Regions from separate parts of the Undibacterium sp. GW821-FHT11H02 genome, predicted to be linked through region 1. Evidence: predicted binding sites of a transcription regulator. Region 1 holds the regulator's gene; the other holds the start of a gene.
The links. The regulator NrdR, encoded in region 1, represses ribonucleotide reductase genes. The targets are predictions, from matches to a motif close to CACNANATNTNGTG.
Positions count from the first base shown of each region.

Region 2: a site for NrdR is predicted at 6,376-6,389, ahead of AC1RR2_RS19475 (ribonucleoside-diphosphate reductase subunit alpha). Genes of this name have one in related genera too.

Region 1 is NZ_JBXARG010000025.1:36,831-44,771, reverse strand. It holds gene AC1RR2_RS19095 (pilus assembly protein) at 1-3,518, shown strand, start outside; gene AC1RR2_RS19090 (type IV pilin protein) at 3,607-4,071, shown strand; gene nrdR (transcriptional regulator NrdR) at 4,158-4,610, opposite strand; gene glyA (serine hydroxymethyltransferase) at 4,728-5,975, opposite strand; ZMP/ZTP riboswitch at 6,077-6,211, opposite strand; gene AC1RR2_RS19075 (SDR family NAD(P)-dependent oxidoreductase) at 6,601-7,347, shown strand; gene ybgC (tol-pal system-associated acyl-CoA thioesterase) at 7,420-7,851, shown strand.
Region 2 is NZ_JBXARG010000027.1:23,401-31,341, reverse strand. It holds gene AC1RR2_RS19505 (S46 family peptidase) at 1-607, opposite strand, end outside; gene AC1RR2_RS19500 (cytochrome C assembly family protein) at 959-1,768, shown strand; gene AC1RR2_RS19495 (PP0621 family protein) at 1,765-2,046, shown strand; gene AC1RR2_RS19490 (sensor histidine kinase) at 2,062-3,798, shown strand; gene AC1RR2_RS19485 (sigma-54-dependent transcriptional regulator) at 3,795-5,363, shown strand; gene ampD (1,6-anhydro-N-acetylmuramyl-L-alanine amidase AmpD) at 5,347-5,976, shown strand; gene AC1RR2_RS19475 (ribonucleoside-diphosphate reductase subunit alpha) at 6,663-7,941, shown strand, end outside.

The DNA of each region.
Region 1 (7,941 bases):
CTGGTTCGATGATGTTTGAAGTTTTGCCTGAGACTTTGACTCCGTATGGAGATGGTCGCGATTTGGCAAATGGCGGTGTTTCTGGGAAGACTTGGACCACCACAGATATTTCGAATTATTGTTCTTCAGGTAGCGCTTGTGCGGTTCGCTTCACTTTTCCGCCTCCGGCAAATGTATATTCCCCAAGTGGCGGTTACACTGGTCGCAACGGTGCTACAGTGGTGGGATTTAGTGATGTTATTACTGTTGCCAGATGGCGCTCTGCCTACACCAATAAAGCCTATTATGATCCTGCCATTCGTTATGATCCTTGGGTTGATACCACAAAAATTGATTCAAATAATCCTTATGGGCTGCCAATGCCAGCTGCCAATATCGCAGCAGCAAAATTTAATCCAGTAGCCCCAACTGGTGGTTCGAATTCAAGCTCGATTAATTTGACTGTCAACAACACAACTACTGCTTATTGGCTCAATGATGCGGCTACGAGTTCTTCATCGTCGTCCAAGACATATTATCCTGCAACGTATTATATATTTGTGCCACGCGCACCGGCCTTGGGCACCTCGCCAGCATGTACCGGAGCAAATGTATTAGCTAGTAATCTGAATTGTTTTACGCGCATAGAAATTCGTTCATCGACCTCGGCTTATACTCGAGCTTCGACTCGTACCGATTGCAAAACCAATGGCGTGACTTGTACCTACGAAGAAGAAATTCAGAATTTTGCAAATTGGTTTCAATATTATCGCTCACGTATCTTGATGGCACGTGGCGGCAGTGCCGCTGCATTCGCTAATCAACCTGGTAACTTGAGAGTTGGGTTTGGCACAATTAATACTGGTGGAACTGTCATTAATCGTATCTCTGATGATTTTTCAAATGCGAATAAAATCAGCTTTATTGATACATTGTATAAAACACCAATCAATACGAACGGTACGCCACTCGTTAAGGCGGTGGATGAAGTCGGCAAGTATTTTATGGATGGGCTCTCGCCTCATACGGGTAACAAATCGCCATGGCAAACGAAGTATGGCGTCGGTTTGGTGTCTGAGCAGGCTGCATGCCGTCAGAGCTTTAATATCTTAATGACCGATGGTTATTGGAATGGAAATCCTTCGGCTAATTATCCAGGAGATTGGGATGGCAAAGTTGCGCCCACAATTACCGGACCAGACGGAAAATCGTATACCTACTCACCAGTAAAGCCATACGCCGATGCGGCAAATGGCGACACCTTGGCGGATATTGCTTTCTATTATTGGTCAAGAGATTTACGAACTCTCGACAACATAGTGCCCACCTCGAAAGATGGAAAAGATGTTGCTTTCTGGCAGCACCTAGTTCAATTTACGGTTGGGCTGGGTGTCGATGGTGTCTTAAATTCTAAGACTGATCTACCAGCATTGACCAGCGGGGCTAAGGTTTGGCCTGATCCAGATACGAATGACAGGCATAAGGTCGATGACTTATGGCATGCCGCTGTGAATAGTCGTGGTAAATATTTTAATGCCAGCAACCCAACTGAATTTTCGGATGCATTAAAGCAAGCCTTGAACGAAATTGCTGCGCGGTCTGGTGATGCTGCTGCTATTGCGACCTCAAATACCACTTTAGGTGCGGGTGTCAAACTCTATACTGCGACTTATCGTACTGGTGATTGGTCCGGACGTTTGGAGCAAAAGTCGATTTTTTATAATACGTCGAATCCAACTGATCCAGCAAATGGAAGTGTATCGCAAACGAATGACTGGGATACGGATTCTCTTAAACCTGATTTTGGCTCTAGAAAAATCGTGACCAGCGCTGCCTCTGGGATTGGAGGATTAGACTTTTCTTACAGTAATCTCTTTGCTGCGGAAAAGTCGATATTTGATACTGCAGCAGCGACATATGGTACTGGTTCAGAAATAAGCGGTAACGACATCATTAATTACATAAAGGGAGACATCGGAAAAGAGGGCGATTTTTTTAGACGTCGCACTTACTGGCTAGGAGATCTGGTCAATTCTGATCCGCAATATGTTAAGGAGGGGCGTGATGATGGTTACTCCTTCCTGCCAACTGGTTCTTACGGCAAAACCGTGTACCAGACCTATTTGAATAACAAAAAGAATCGGGCGCCTACCGTTTATGTTGGTAGTAATGATGGGATGTTGCACGCATTTGATGCGTCTGGTGCCTCCGGCGCACCTGGCACTGGTGGTACTGAAAGATTTGCATTTATTCCAAAAGCTGTGATTGGTAATTTGCCGGAGTTAGCCAAACCAAACTACGTTCATCGTTTTTTTGTTGATGGTACGCCCAACATTGCTGATGCACCATTAGGTTCAAACCCTACTGATCCATGGCGTACTATTTTGGTCGGCACCACTGGGGCTGGGGCTAAATCTGTGTTCGCTTTGGATGTGACAGATCCTACCAGCTTCACAAAGGATAGCGTAAAGTGGGAAATTTCGGCAGCTGGCGATAATGATTTGGGTTACACGATAGGTGTTCCTCAGGTTGGCCGCTTGAAAGATGGCAGATGGGTAACCATTTTTGGGAATGGATTTTCTAGTATCAATGGTGCGGCGGTTCTGTACGTCGCCGATTTGAATAATGGCAATGTTTTATATCGCATATCTACTGGCGTTGGTAATTCTAGTTCACCGAATGGTTTGTCTACTCCCAAATTATTGATCGGCCCTGACGCGACGATTTTGTCGGCTTATGCTGGTGATATCCAAGGCAATTTGTGGAAGTTTGATTTTAAGACTGTGACTGGGATTACCACGCCAAGTCTCGCATTTGGTTCGACTAAGCCTTTGTTCACTGCAACTGATGCCGTTGACGGTAGCGGACGTAAGCAACCGATTACGACACAACCACAAATATATCAACATCCAATGAATGGTTATTTGATTATTTTTGGTACCGGAAAAATATTCGAGGATAATGACTCTACGACGGTAGACAATGAAACCTTATACGGTGTGTGGGATCAAGCGGCACCTACGCAAGTGAGCAAGTCACTATTGGTTCAGCAAAAATTGTCGACTTACGGTACTTCGTTCTATCAAGTGACCAAGAATGCGGTAGATTGGAATACTAAACGAGGTTGGTATTTAACCCTAGATAAGAAAGCAGGAGAACGTTTGGTAACGGATCCCAATGTGTTTGAAGATCAGGCTATTTTTACTACCTTGATTCCAGGAACAAGTACTGAATTGTGTGCTAATGATGGTCTATCCGCCACTATCCAGATTAGTGCATTAAACGGTGCGGCACTAGGTTATCAAACCATTGATACGAATGGCGATGGTGTCATCAACACATCTGATGTTGCGGTAAGTGGTCGATTGAGTTCGTCTACTTTGGGAACCACGGTGATTCGAACTGGCAATCGTAATTTGAAGTTGTACCAAGCTGCATCAAAGGATGGTGCACTGGTGAATACATCAGGTACACCAAGTAGGGGATCGAAGTTAATCCCTACCGTCCGCTTATGGCGTCAACTAGTTGGTCGCCAATAACTAAATTTTAGATGTTACAGGTTTAAATAGGAATTCATTTGAACTTTGTAATCGGCTCGCAAAACAATTTTTCTATAAAGGATGTGCAATGAAACAGCGACAAAGAAAGCTCAGCGGTGGCTTTACTCTGATAGAGGCGATGGTTACGGTCGCTATCTTAGGGATACTTTCAGCGCTTGCTTACCCGGGTATTGTTGAGTATATGAACCGGGGTAAACGGTCTGACGTCAGGGCGCTTCTAATGGAAAACGCTCAGTATATGGAGCGGTTTTATACCGAGAATAATTCGTACCTGATCTCACTTTCTGGTGCACAACCAGTGTTGCCCAATACGGTGTCACCAAGGAATTCCTCAGGCACGCAAGTTCAGTATCAATTGGAGTTTAGTCCAGCGGCACCAAGGACTGCGAGGACATATTCGTTGGATGCACGTCCAGTGAATAAAATGGCGAGTGACGAATGCGCTACTTATACCGTAAATAATCTGGGACAGCGTACAATTACGGGTACTTTGGGAGCAACCAAGACACAAGACTCTTGTTGGAACAAATAGCCTTGCAAATCCTTGAATGCAAAAAAGGGAAGACTTGCTCTTCCCTTTTTTGCATTCGAATTCTAATAACGACCAGCTCCTTGTGCTTATTTCTTCTTTACTTCCTGAATCGCCTCAACAAACTCAGAAACATCTTCGAAACTCTTATAAACCGATGCAAAACGGATATAGGCAATTTTGTCTAAGCGCTTGAGCTCACGCATGACTAATTCACCTAAGTGACCTGAAACCACTTCACGCTCACCGCTGGCTAATAATTTTTCCTCGATTCTTTGAATTGCTGTATCGACAGCTTCCGCTGACACCGGGCGTTTGCGCAAAGCAAGCATGAGACTGGCTCGTAGTTTTGATGATTCGTACTCTGAGCGACTACCATTTTTTTTGACGATGACCGGCATAGTTAGTTCTATGCGCTCATAGGTGGTAAAGCGTTTATCGCAACTGGCGCAACGTCTGCGGCGGCGAATGCTATCGCCTTCTTCGGAAATTCGAGTGTCTATGACCTGGGTATCTACGTGGTGGCAGTAAGGGCATTTCATGAAATATCTCCTGCCAATCCTAGGTTTGTCTTGTTAGGCATCAGTTTCGTATCTATTTTTATCGCTAAAGCATAGCGTAAAAAAAGCCACTCGTCTGAGTGGCTTTTTATGCACTAATTAATTGCCGTACACAGGGAAGGCAGAGGTCAGTTTTTTGACTTCTGCTTTCACACGTTCTATCGTCGCTGCATCATTTGGGTTATCCAAGACATCTGCAACCAAATGACCAATTTTGATTGCTTCTGCTTCTTTAAAACCACGTGTAGTCAAAGCTGGACTACCTAAACGAATACCGGAAGTGACGAATGGCTTTTCTGGATCGTTAGGAATTGAATTCTTATTGCACGTGATATGTGCAGAACCGAGTACCGCTTCAGCTGCTTTGCCAGTGATGTTCTTGGAGCGCAAATCGACCAACATGACGTGCGATTCAGTACGGCCAGAGATGATACGTAAGCCGCGTTCGATCAGTGTCTTCGCTAATGCATCTGCGTTCTTTACCACTTGCTCTTGGTAAGCTTTGAACTCTGGATTCAAGGCTTCTTTGAACGCTACTGCTTTACCTGCGATCACATGCATCAAAGGGCCACCTTGTAAGCCAGGGAAAATCGCAGAATTGATGATCTTCTCGTGCTCTGCCTTCATTAAAATAATACCGCCGCGTGGGCCGCGCAATGATTTGTGCGTCGTTGAAGTGACGAAGTCAGCAAAGGGTACTGGATTTGGATAAACGCCAGCAGCGATCAGACCTGCATAGTGCGCCATGTCGACCATGAAATAGGCGCCAACTTCTTTCGCGATTTTTGAGAAGCGTTCGAAATCAATACGCAAAGAATAAGCCGATGCGCCAGCAATGATCAATTTTGGCTTGCTTTCACGCGCCAAACGCTCCATTGCTTCGTAGTCGATTTCTTCTTTGTCGTTCAAACCGTAAGACACAACGTTAAACCATTTGCCCGACATATTCAAAGGCATACCGTGAGTCAGGTGACCACCTTCTGCCAAAGACATACCCATAATGGTATCGCCTGGTTTCAGGACGGCGAAGAACACACCTTGATTTGCTTGTGAACCGGAATTTGGCTGTACGTTTGCTGCTTCCGCGCCAAAAATTTGTTTCAAGCGGTCGATTGCTAATTGCTCAACCACGTCCACGTGCTCGCAACCACCATAGTAGCGCTTGCCTGGATAGCCTTCGGCGTACTTGTTGGTCAATTGGGAGCCTTGCGCTTCCATCACCGCTGGTGAGGTGTAATTTTCAGAAGCGATCAACTCGATATGTTCTTGTTGACGTACATTTTCGGCTTGAATCGCGGCGAGCAATTCTGGATCGATATTAGCGAGAGTATGATTCTTGGAGAACATGGGTTTCCTGTAGAAAAAAGCGTAAAAAATGAAAAATTAGATTGGGACTGATCTGTAAAAATGCGCCAACTTGTGGATACAAGTCTCAATCACTTTTACCATCGGGATACCCAGGCGTACGGCCAGAATCGACATCTTTGACTCTGCAAATCTCACGCTTCACGATGGAACTCCATCTTCTGCCAACAATCTTTGGATAAAAAATTGCTGCATTTTCGCCAGTTGCGTGAGACAAAATGGTGCCCGAATTTTACGTGAATAGGGGTGTTTCGGCAAGTTACGTAAAGGTAAACACTGCTTTCGAATAGAGTGTGAATATCCCTATTTGAGCCGCCATGTCTATATTCAGGTTCTTAGTTAAGACCTAAGGCTGGCAATGCTCTTGAGATGATTTCTTCGCGCTCTTGGAGGTGAGTTCTTTAGTTCGGGCGAGATCTGTAGGGCGCTTGTAAAAAGTGAAATGACAATAAACAGGCTTAGCTTGATAAGCGCATGCTTGTATTGGCAAGGAAACTTCGTAGGGAATCATGATTTGATCCCTACTCTAAAGCTATTTGATAAAGACTGGTAGGGCAAAAAAGCTTTAAAATGGCAGCTTTACCATTCAATCTTAGAGGCAAGGCACATGCTGGTACTGATTACGGGAGCAAGTTCGGGTTTTGGTGAGGCGATGGCGCGAAAGTTCGTGCAAACCGGCCATCGTGTAATCGCTGCCGCAAGGCGTATGGATAAGTTACAGCAATTGCAGACTGAGTTGGGCGAGGCCTTGTTAGGTGTTGAATTGGATGTGACGGATAAAGTTTCGATTGCATCAATGTTGGCTAATTTGCCAGCGAATTGGCGCGATATTGATGTTTTGGTCAATAACGCAGGATTGGCGCTTGGTATCGCAGCGGCTCAAAATGCAAATCTGGACGATTGGGAAACCATGATCGATACCAATAACAAGGGTTTAGTGCGTATGACCCATGCTTTGTTACCGCATTTTATCGATCGCAAAAATGGTGTGATTTTGAACATAGGATCAATTGCTGGCTCGACCGCCTATCCGGGTGGCAATGTGTACGGGGCAACTAAGGCGTTTGTCGATCAATTTACTTTGAATCTGCGAGCCGATTTGATAGGCACTGGGGTGCGTGCCAGCAATATTGCGCCAGGATTATGTGGCGGCACCGAATTTTCAAATGTACGCTTGAAGGGCGATGATGCGGCTGCGGCAAAAGTGTATCAAGGAACGCAGCCATTGACGGCCATAGATATTGCCGAAACTGCCTATTGGATCGCCACGCTGCCTCCGCACGTAAATATTAATTACATAGAGATGATGCCCATGTGTCAGGGTTTCGGACCTTTGGCGATCCAACGTAGTTAGCGCTTATCTTGGCGTTTAATGCAAAAATCGGCGAAATGATGCCTCAGTAAATATTAAGTTAATGAAAAAGTAATGATGATCAATGCGCCTAGTAAGCCTCATGTGTTCAGCTGGCCCGTTCGGGTGTATTACGAAGATACCGACGCAGGTGGTATTGTCTTTTATGCCAACTACTTGAAATTCTTCGAGCGTGCCCGCACCGAATGGTTGCGCGCAATTGGAGTCCATCAAAAGCAAATGGCTGATGAATTTCGTGCATTGTTTGTCGTCAAAGCGACGGCAGTCGAGTATCATGCATCCGCGCGTTTGGATGACGAACTTTTGGTGACGGTGCAGATCGAAAAGACGGGTCGTGCATCCATTGTTTTCTTGCAGGAAGTTTGGTGTGGTGAACGCCTATTGACCAGTGCCAAGGTCACCGCTTGTTGTGTCGATATGGATCAGTGGCGCCCGGTGCCGATTCCAAATCCGGTGTTAATGCTGATGAACCCTCAGGTTTCTTAAGAACGCCCAGTGCCGCTGAAAAAGTGAAGTAAGCGAAACAAGCCACAATTAATTAGTATGTTGCTCAATTAGCCCTGATATTGTTGAAAG
Region 2 (7,941 bases), on a different contig from region 1:
TGCCTACACCTTCAGCAGGTGCGTGAACCAAACGCACGTCTTTGATTTCCATTTGTTTGATCAAATAGAATTCCAGTCCACCGTAGTAGGATGCGACGTTACAGCGATAGCCGGCTTCTTTTTCGCAAGCTGCGACGATGGCTTTTTGATTTTTTTCGATCGCATCAACGCGTGCTTTACCCATTAATTTGGCGGCATTGCTATCAATGATTTTGTCGCTGACGTTGGTCACCTCAGTGGTGACGAAGATGCGTGAGCCAGGACCGGCTGGCAATTCTTCTGCCAAAGTTTTGGCCAGGAAACCATCGGCTAAGAGATTTTTTTGTGGCGTAGAGTTGCGTGCTACGCTGTCATAAACGCAGTGATGATTGGTAGCGACTAATCCTTGTGTGGAGACGAAAGAAGCAGAGCAACCGCCCAGACTGACGATGGCTCCCATAGGGAATTCTGTCAATTTAGTCAGCGAATTCGGGTCTAATTTGAGACCAGCTGCTTTGAGTTGTTTAGCTACTTGTGGTAACTGTTGTGGCATCCACATACCTTCATCGGCTTGCGCATAGCCGCCGATGAGTGTGAGTGCAGCTAAAGCGAAAAGTGATTTTTTCATTTTAATTCCTGCGAAAAGATAATCTGATTGTCCAAATAGCGTTTTTGTACTTTGTATGCATGGCGATTGAAATGCATGGCTGTGCATATACATAGACTGATTTTGGGTGCTTCGCAGTATCTAGAAGCCAATACGCTTAGTCAAGAGATTCACTTGGTGTTTTTGGGTATGCATTGCTTCTTGTTGTAATTGTGCTTAGGATTGTGCATAAGTATATGTATCTAGGCGGAAGAAAGTTTCCTTGGAGGATTTTTTGCCCATTTTGGACATGCGCTCCGCTTTGATTTTGACGCAGCGCAGTTTCATCACGAAAGCAAAAAAAGAAACACTGACTTAGTGTAAACTTGGCATATGTTAACTAATCTCTCTTTAGTGGCAGCGCTGCTTTATGTAGTCTGCCCATTTATCCCAACTAGCCGCAAGTTGCTGGGTCTTAGTCTGACCGCGATTGCATGGTGTCTACACGGTCTGGCACTAGGTTTGAGTATTTATGAGCCGCACGCATTGCGCATAGGTTTCGCGGTGATGTGGTCGTCGGCGATCTGGATTTCTATATTGGTGTTTCTGGTTGAGAATCGTAACTTCTCTTTAGATGGTTTGCGTATTTTGGTGTTGCCGCAAGCTGCTGTGACGGCGGTGATGCCGCTTTTCTTTCCTGGTAGTCTGATCGATTTGGTGAATAAACCTGCGATGTTTCCCTGGCATATAGGAATCGCTTTGCTTGCCTATGGGACTTTGACGGTTGCTGCGTTCCATGCCTTGGTCATGTATGTACAAGATTTGCATCTGCATCGTATGCGTGGTGCCCAGACACAATCTTGGTTGGAAAAAGCACTCGACAGATTGCCTGCTTTACTAAAGATGGAACATATATTGTTCTTATTGGTGACATTGGGATTCATATTTCTAAGCTTGACGGTTTTGTCAGGTGTGATTTTTTCAGAGCAATTTTTAGGCCTGGCCTTCACGTGGAATCATAAGACGGTTTTGTCTTTGCTCTCCTGGCTATTGTTTGCCATATTATTGGCGGGACGTCAGTGGCGTGGCTGGCGCGGTAAATCAGTTCTTAGAATTACTTTGTTCGGCTTCCTAAGTTTGTTGCTGGCCTACGTTGGTAGTCGTTTCGTCTTGGAAGTGTTGTTGCATCGGAGCGTGTTATGAAGTTACTGGTTTGGTTGCTATTGGGTGTGCTGGTGTATTTTGCGCTACGTAAGAATTTGCGCGCTGCTTCGGACAAAAAAACGCAAGCTCAAGCCCCCGCAAATGATTGGGCTGATGCCAGTACGACTTATAGTGCAAATAAAAAGGAAAGTGAGGCAATGTTGAATTGTGCGCATTGTCAGGTCTATTTTCCAGCCTCTGAAGCAGTGGTGCGTGGATCGCAAAGTTTTTGTTGTCTAGAGCATGCGGAGCTTTCCACAAATAAGAAATCAGACTAATTCGATGACTCATTGATGATTAATAGCCAGCACCCCGCTAGCGTCAGTGCCACATTGTGGCGTTCACTACAGACGCTGAACGCCTCGCGAGTTGTAATGGCGCTGGTGTTATTAGGTTTTTTGAATTTTAAGTTTTTCCGTGAGAACTGGGTTTTTGACATCGCTTCGCTGCGAGTTTTAAGCCTTAGCTATCTATGCATCGCATTGACATTTGTTGTATTAAAAGTGCGCTGGTCAGGACACTTTTACCTACAGCTTGTCACACAGATCGCGATCGACTTGATGGTTATTTCCATTTTGTATGTCGGATCAGGCGGTAGTAAAAGCGGACTTGTCATTCTTTATTTGTTCCCTTTGGCCGGAGCTGGTGTGCTGGCACCTATGCTGCTGGCTTTATTCTTTGTGTCAGCGGTTTCTTTGTTCGTGCTCTTGGTGAATACCTATCAAGTTCTGCAAAATGAAGATAGTCAGCTGATTTCTCAGGCGGGTCTGTATGGCGCAGCGTATTTTGCAGTCGTATATGTACTGAATCGATTGGCAAAAAATTTGATAGGGCAAGAAGAGCTGGCTATACAGCGCGGTTTTGAACTCGCTTTGCAACAGGCGATCAATCGTACGGTTATTGCCGACATGGACGATGGTGTTTTGGTGATAGATCAAGATGGTCAATTATTCGAGTCCAATCCGGCAGCTGACCGTATGTTAGGAGTTAACCCGCTGAGTTTTGCGAATGGTCGTAAGATAGGTTTACATCAAATTCCTGCTTTAGAGCCAATCGCTGCTGCCTTGGTACGCTGGAATGAAGGGCAGCGACCCGATACCACGAGTTGGCTCAGGAATGAAGCTTCATCCTTCGTGGTGTTAAGGCATTTTGTCGATGATAAACATAGATCCTCAGACTATTCCTGCGCAGAAGAGGCACATGAGGCAGTTACCCACCTCAAGTTACGTTTTATTCGTATTGAAGAATATGATTTTGAACATGTGGGCGGACAAGTTGCACCTTGCACGATTATTTTTATTCAAAACGTCTCGGATATAGAAAACCAGGCGCAGCAATTGAAATTGGCGTCGATGGGGCGACTCACGGCGAGTATTGCGCATGAGGTACGCAATCCCTTATCTTCGATTTCTTATGCGGCTTCTTTGTTAAGTGAAGACGTGCATAATGAAGTTCAGTCTAAGCGCTTGTTGAAAATTGTTGACGATAATGTCATGCGCTTAAATCAATTAATCGAAGATATTTTGAAATTGTCGCGTAAAGCGCAAATGAATTTGCAACCTATCTTGCTGATGGATGCATTGCGCGATATCGTGCAAGAATTCGTTGAGACACGAGGTATCTCGGATCAGATCATTCATTTAAGTGATTCGGGACGATTCTATATTGTGTTCGATCCGGGGCATTTGCACGAGGTCGTGACAAACTTGCTGTCAAATGCTTTACGCTACGCCAGTGGTAGGCCCGGCTGTATTCGTTTGATTATTAAGCTTGCATCCGGTAATCGGCGTGAGCTGCATATACAGGATGACGGTCCCGGAATCTCATCTGCGGTAAGGGCGCACTTATTTGAGCCATTTTATACAACGTCGAGTAAAGGCACAGGCCTGGGTTTATATATGGCACGTGAATTATGTTTGAATAATCATGCACTGTTAGATTATGAGTATAGAAATGATGAGACCGCGAGTTTTGGTATTGAGCCTGGTGGTCGTTTTGTGATCAATTTTTCTTCGAATGAAAAATCATGAGTCATGCGGTAAATAATACGCCATCTATTACACCGGCCAGAATTCTTGTCATCGATGATGAGGCGCATTTGCGCGAGCTATTGGAAATCACGCTGATTAAAATGGGATTGGAAGTGGATAGTGCGGAGTCACTTGATGCAGCGCGCCGTTATTTGAGTAAGCATAACTACTCATTGATTTTGACCGATATGCGTTTGCCCGACGGCTCGGGTTTGGAAATGGTGGAAGAGGTAAATTTGCATCACAAAAATATACCGATTGCGGTGATCACTGCTTTTGGTAGCACCGATAATGCGGTAGTTGCATTGAAAGCAGGCGCGTTTGATTATGTTTCCAAACCAGTGGCTTTAGATCAATTGCGTAAATTGGTGCGGTCGGCATTACAGATACAAAATGTAAAACCCATAGAAGAGGTCAGCATAGTCGCAACCAAACCGTCTAGCCCCTCTTTTCTCATCGGTCAGTCAAATGAAATTCAGCAAGTCAGATCGCAAATTAGTCGTTTAGCGCGCAGTATGGCGCCAGTCATCATTACCGGCGAATCAGGTAGTGGCAAAGAATTGGCTGCACGGGAGATCCATAGAAATAGTCCCAGAGCCGATAAACCCTTTGTTGCGGTCAACTGCGGTGCGATACCGGAAATGCTGATGGAAGCAGAGTTTTTTGGCTACCGCAAAGGTGCATTTACTGGGGCGAATGACGATAGAGACGGCTTTTTTCAGGCGGCGAATGGCGGTACCCTGATGCTCGACGAGGTGGCCGATTTACCCCTGGCGATGCAAGTCAAGCTCTTGCGTGCAATACAAGAGCGCCGCGTGCGCAAAGTCGGTGCGACGACGGAGGAGCCGGTGGACGTGCGTATACTAAGTGCGACTCACCAGAATCTCGAAAGTTGTGTCAATGCAGGTAAATTTAGGCAGGATTTGTATTACCGTTTGAATGTGATTGAGCTGGTATTGCCACCTTTACGCCAGCGATTGAGTGACGTGCCTGAGCTGGCCGGCAGTATATTACTGAAACTTGCTAGCCCAGGTTATCAAATAGTTTTGAATGAAGCGGCACTATCTGCATTGCAGAATTATGATTTTCCCGGCAATGTGCGCGAATTAGAAAATATTCTGGAACGTGCAGCGGCATTTGCTAATGACGGTTGCATCGATGTGATCGACCTTGGATTACGCAGTGCCATGCGCCATGAAGTACAACATGAAGCGCAGCATGAAGTACCACTGCATTCACAGTTTAAAGCCGTATTCACCGCAAATCAGGATGCTGTTTTTTTGCCAGAGCACCAGGCTGTGGCGGTCGACTCAGGTCTTATTGCCCAGAGTGTAGAGCAAATTACAGATAGTGGGATTTCAAACGCCGCCTCCTTATTTTTGGCGCCCACATTGCCCTGCAGCTTGCCGGCGTATCTCGAGAAAGTGGAGCGCGAAGTGATACGCAGCGCGCTCAAGCAAACCCGGAATAATCGCACTCAGGCGGCGGAATTGTTGGGGATTAGTTTCCGTCAACTGCGTTATTCGATTCAAAAATTAAAAATCAGCGATGTTGAAGCGAACTAAGCCCGGTATTTTGCTCCTACCTAGTGAGCTAGATAATAGTTGGCAAATTGATGAGCGGGGCTGGTGTCCCCAAGTGCCGCATTTACCTTCACCCAATTTCGGCGTTCGCCCGGCGCAGACAGAAGTGTCTATGCTGGTGATACATAATATTAGTTTGCCCGTAGGTGAATTCGGCGGAAGCTATATTGCGGAACTTTTTCAAAATACACTCAATTGCGATGCTCACCCCAGTTTTGCCAGCCTGCATGGCTTGCAAGTATCGAGTCATTTCTTGATTCAACGTGATGGCAAGGTGCAGCAGTTTGTCTCAGCGCTTGATCGCGCCTGGCATGCAGGGGTTTCGCATTTTCAAGGCCGTGATGGCTGTAATGATTTTTCTATCGGGATAGAATTAGAGGGCAGCGATAACTGTCCGTTCGAGTCTCTTCAATATGCAAGTTTGATTAGACTTAGCCAGACACTTATTAGTCATTTTCCTATCGAGCATATTCTTGGGCATGAGGAAATTGCACCTGGACGAAAAACCGATCCTGGGCCTCACTTTGACTGGTTTCGATATCAGCAGGGACTTTGTCTACCTGCTTTAACTGACTGGACTTACTTGGTCGTTTAAAGCCAAACCAAGCGCGACGAAATCTGAAACTAACTTATCGTGCCTGCGCTTTCATCTTGTCTCAGCAAGGTATTTTTTAAGTGCTAAAAAGAATTGCTTAGTCCTTATGATGGATTTGAATTTCCATCGTCTTTATCTTTTATCGCGTATTTTTTAATGCGGCACTTTATTTTTGTGCAAATAATTTAGGTCGAAAAATTTTTCTCTCAGACCAGATTTGCACAAAATATCAGCACCCTATGTTAGTGGTCACTTACCTTGTAGTCCGCATTGATTTGTGGGCTGTGCAATGTCAAACAGAACTATACAAAATTATCAAAATAAAAGCGTACCAACTTTTAAAAAGCGGTTGCGCTCTCGTACTTGAGACACTAGAATTAGTGCAAATAAAAATAAATGCACTAGATGTAGTGTTTTTTGGAATGTTTCCCAAAATTATTTTTTTCGTGTTCTTCTTCGATTAAAGCTGTATGACGGAGGTCATTGTGGTCATCAGTATTTGATATGTGACCATCAAGTAGTCAGCATCTACATCGAAATTGAGAGCACGTTTTCACCGAAGTTGAAGTTGGACTTGATGAATTTCAAGCTTATGCAGTACAGCATTTTGGTAGATCACGCAGTACATACGCAATATTCACTTTAGTAAATAAGACCCTTAATAAGACCCTGAACCTGGAGGCGAAATGCACTCTTCACTAGAAATATCACCATTGCAAGCTTATGACTCAGCCGCAGCACAAGCAAGTTTGACGGCGCAATCATATGTTGTCCCGACCGCTAGCTTTAACGACTATCGTATTATCCGCCGGAACGGCGCGGTAGTTGGATTTGAACCATCGAAAATTTCGATTGCGGTCACTAAAGCATTCTTAGCAGTGAATGGTGGTCAAGGTGCAGCCTCAGCAAGAATTCGTGAACTCGTCGAACATTTGACCTTCAATGTAGTTAACGCCTTGATGCGCCGTCAGCCCAATGGCGGTACTTTCCATATCGAAGATATTCAAGATCAGGTCGAGCTGGCCTTGATGCGTTCCGGTGAACACGATGTGGCACGCGCTTACGTTTTGTATCGTGCTAAACGCATGGACGAGCGCCGCCAACAACTGGAAGCACAAGCAGCAGGCAAGCCTGATGCAGCGGCGCCGCAAATTCATGTTCTCGTCGATGGTCGTCCGCAAGTGTTGGAAGTCGGTCAAGTACGCGCCTTGATTTCTGCAGCTTGCGTAGGTCTGGAAAAATTGGTCGATCCAGAAGCGATACTGATTGAGACGCTAAAAAATCTGTATGACGGCGTGCCAGTCGAAGAATTACACAAATCTGCTATTTTGGCGGCTCGTGCCATGATGGAAAAAGAGCCTGCCTACAGCCAGGTGACCGCTCGTTTGTTATTGCATACAGTCCGCAAAGAAGTGTTTGCTAAAGAAGTTGCGCAACAAGATGCCGCGACTGAGTATGTAGAATATTTCCCGAAATTTATTAAGAAGGGAATAGACGCAGGTTTGTTGGATGCCAAATTGGCGCAATTCGATTTGAAGAAAATGGCCAATGCGCTGGTGGCTGACCGCGATTTGCAATTTGGTTACATCGGTTTGCAAACTTTGTACGATCGTTATTTCTTGCACATCCGCGATGTTCGTATTGAAATGCCTCAGGCTTTCTACATGCGTGTTGCAATGGGCTTGGCCTTAAATGAGATTGACCGCGAAGCGCGAGCAATTGAGTTTTATAACTTGTTGTCGAGTTTTGATTTCATGAGCTCAACGCCGACGCTATTTAATAGTGGCACGCAGCGCTCACAATTATCTTCATGCTATTTGACCACAGTGGCGGATGATCTCGACGGCATCTACGAAGCGATTAAAGAAAACGCGCTGTTGGCGAAATATGCAGGTGGTTTGGGTAATGACTGGACGCCAGTGCGTTCTTTGGGTGCGCACATCAAAGGCACGAATGGCAAATCAC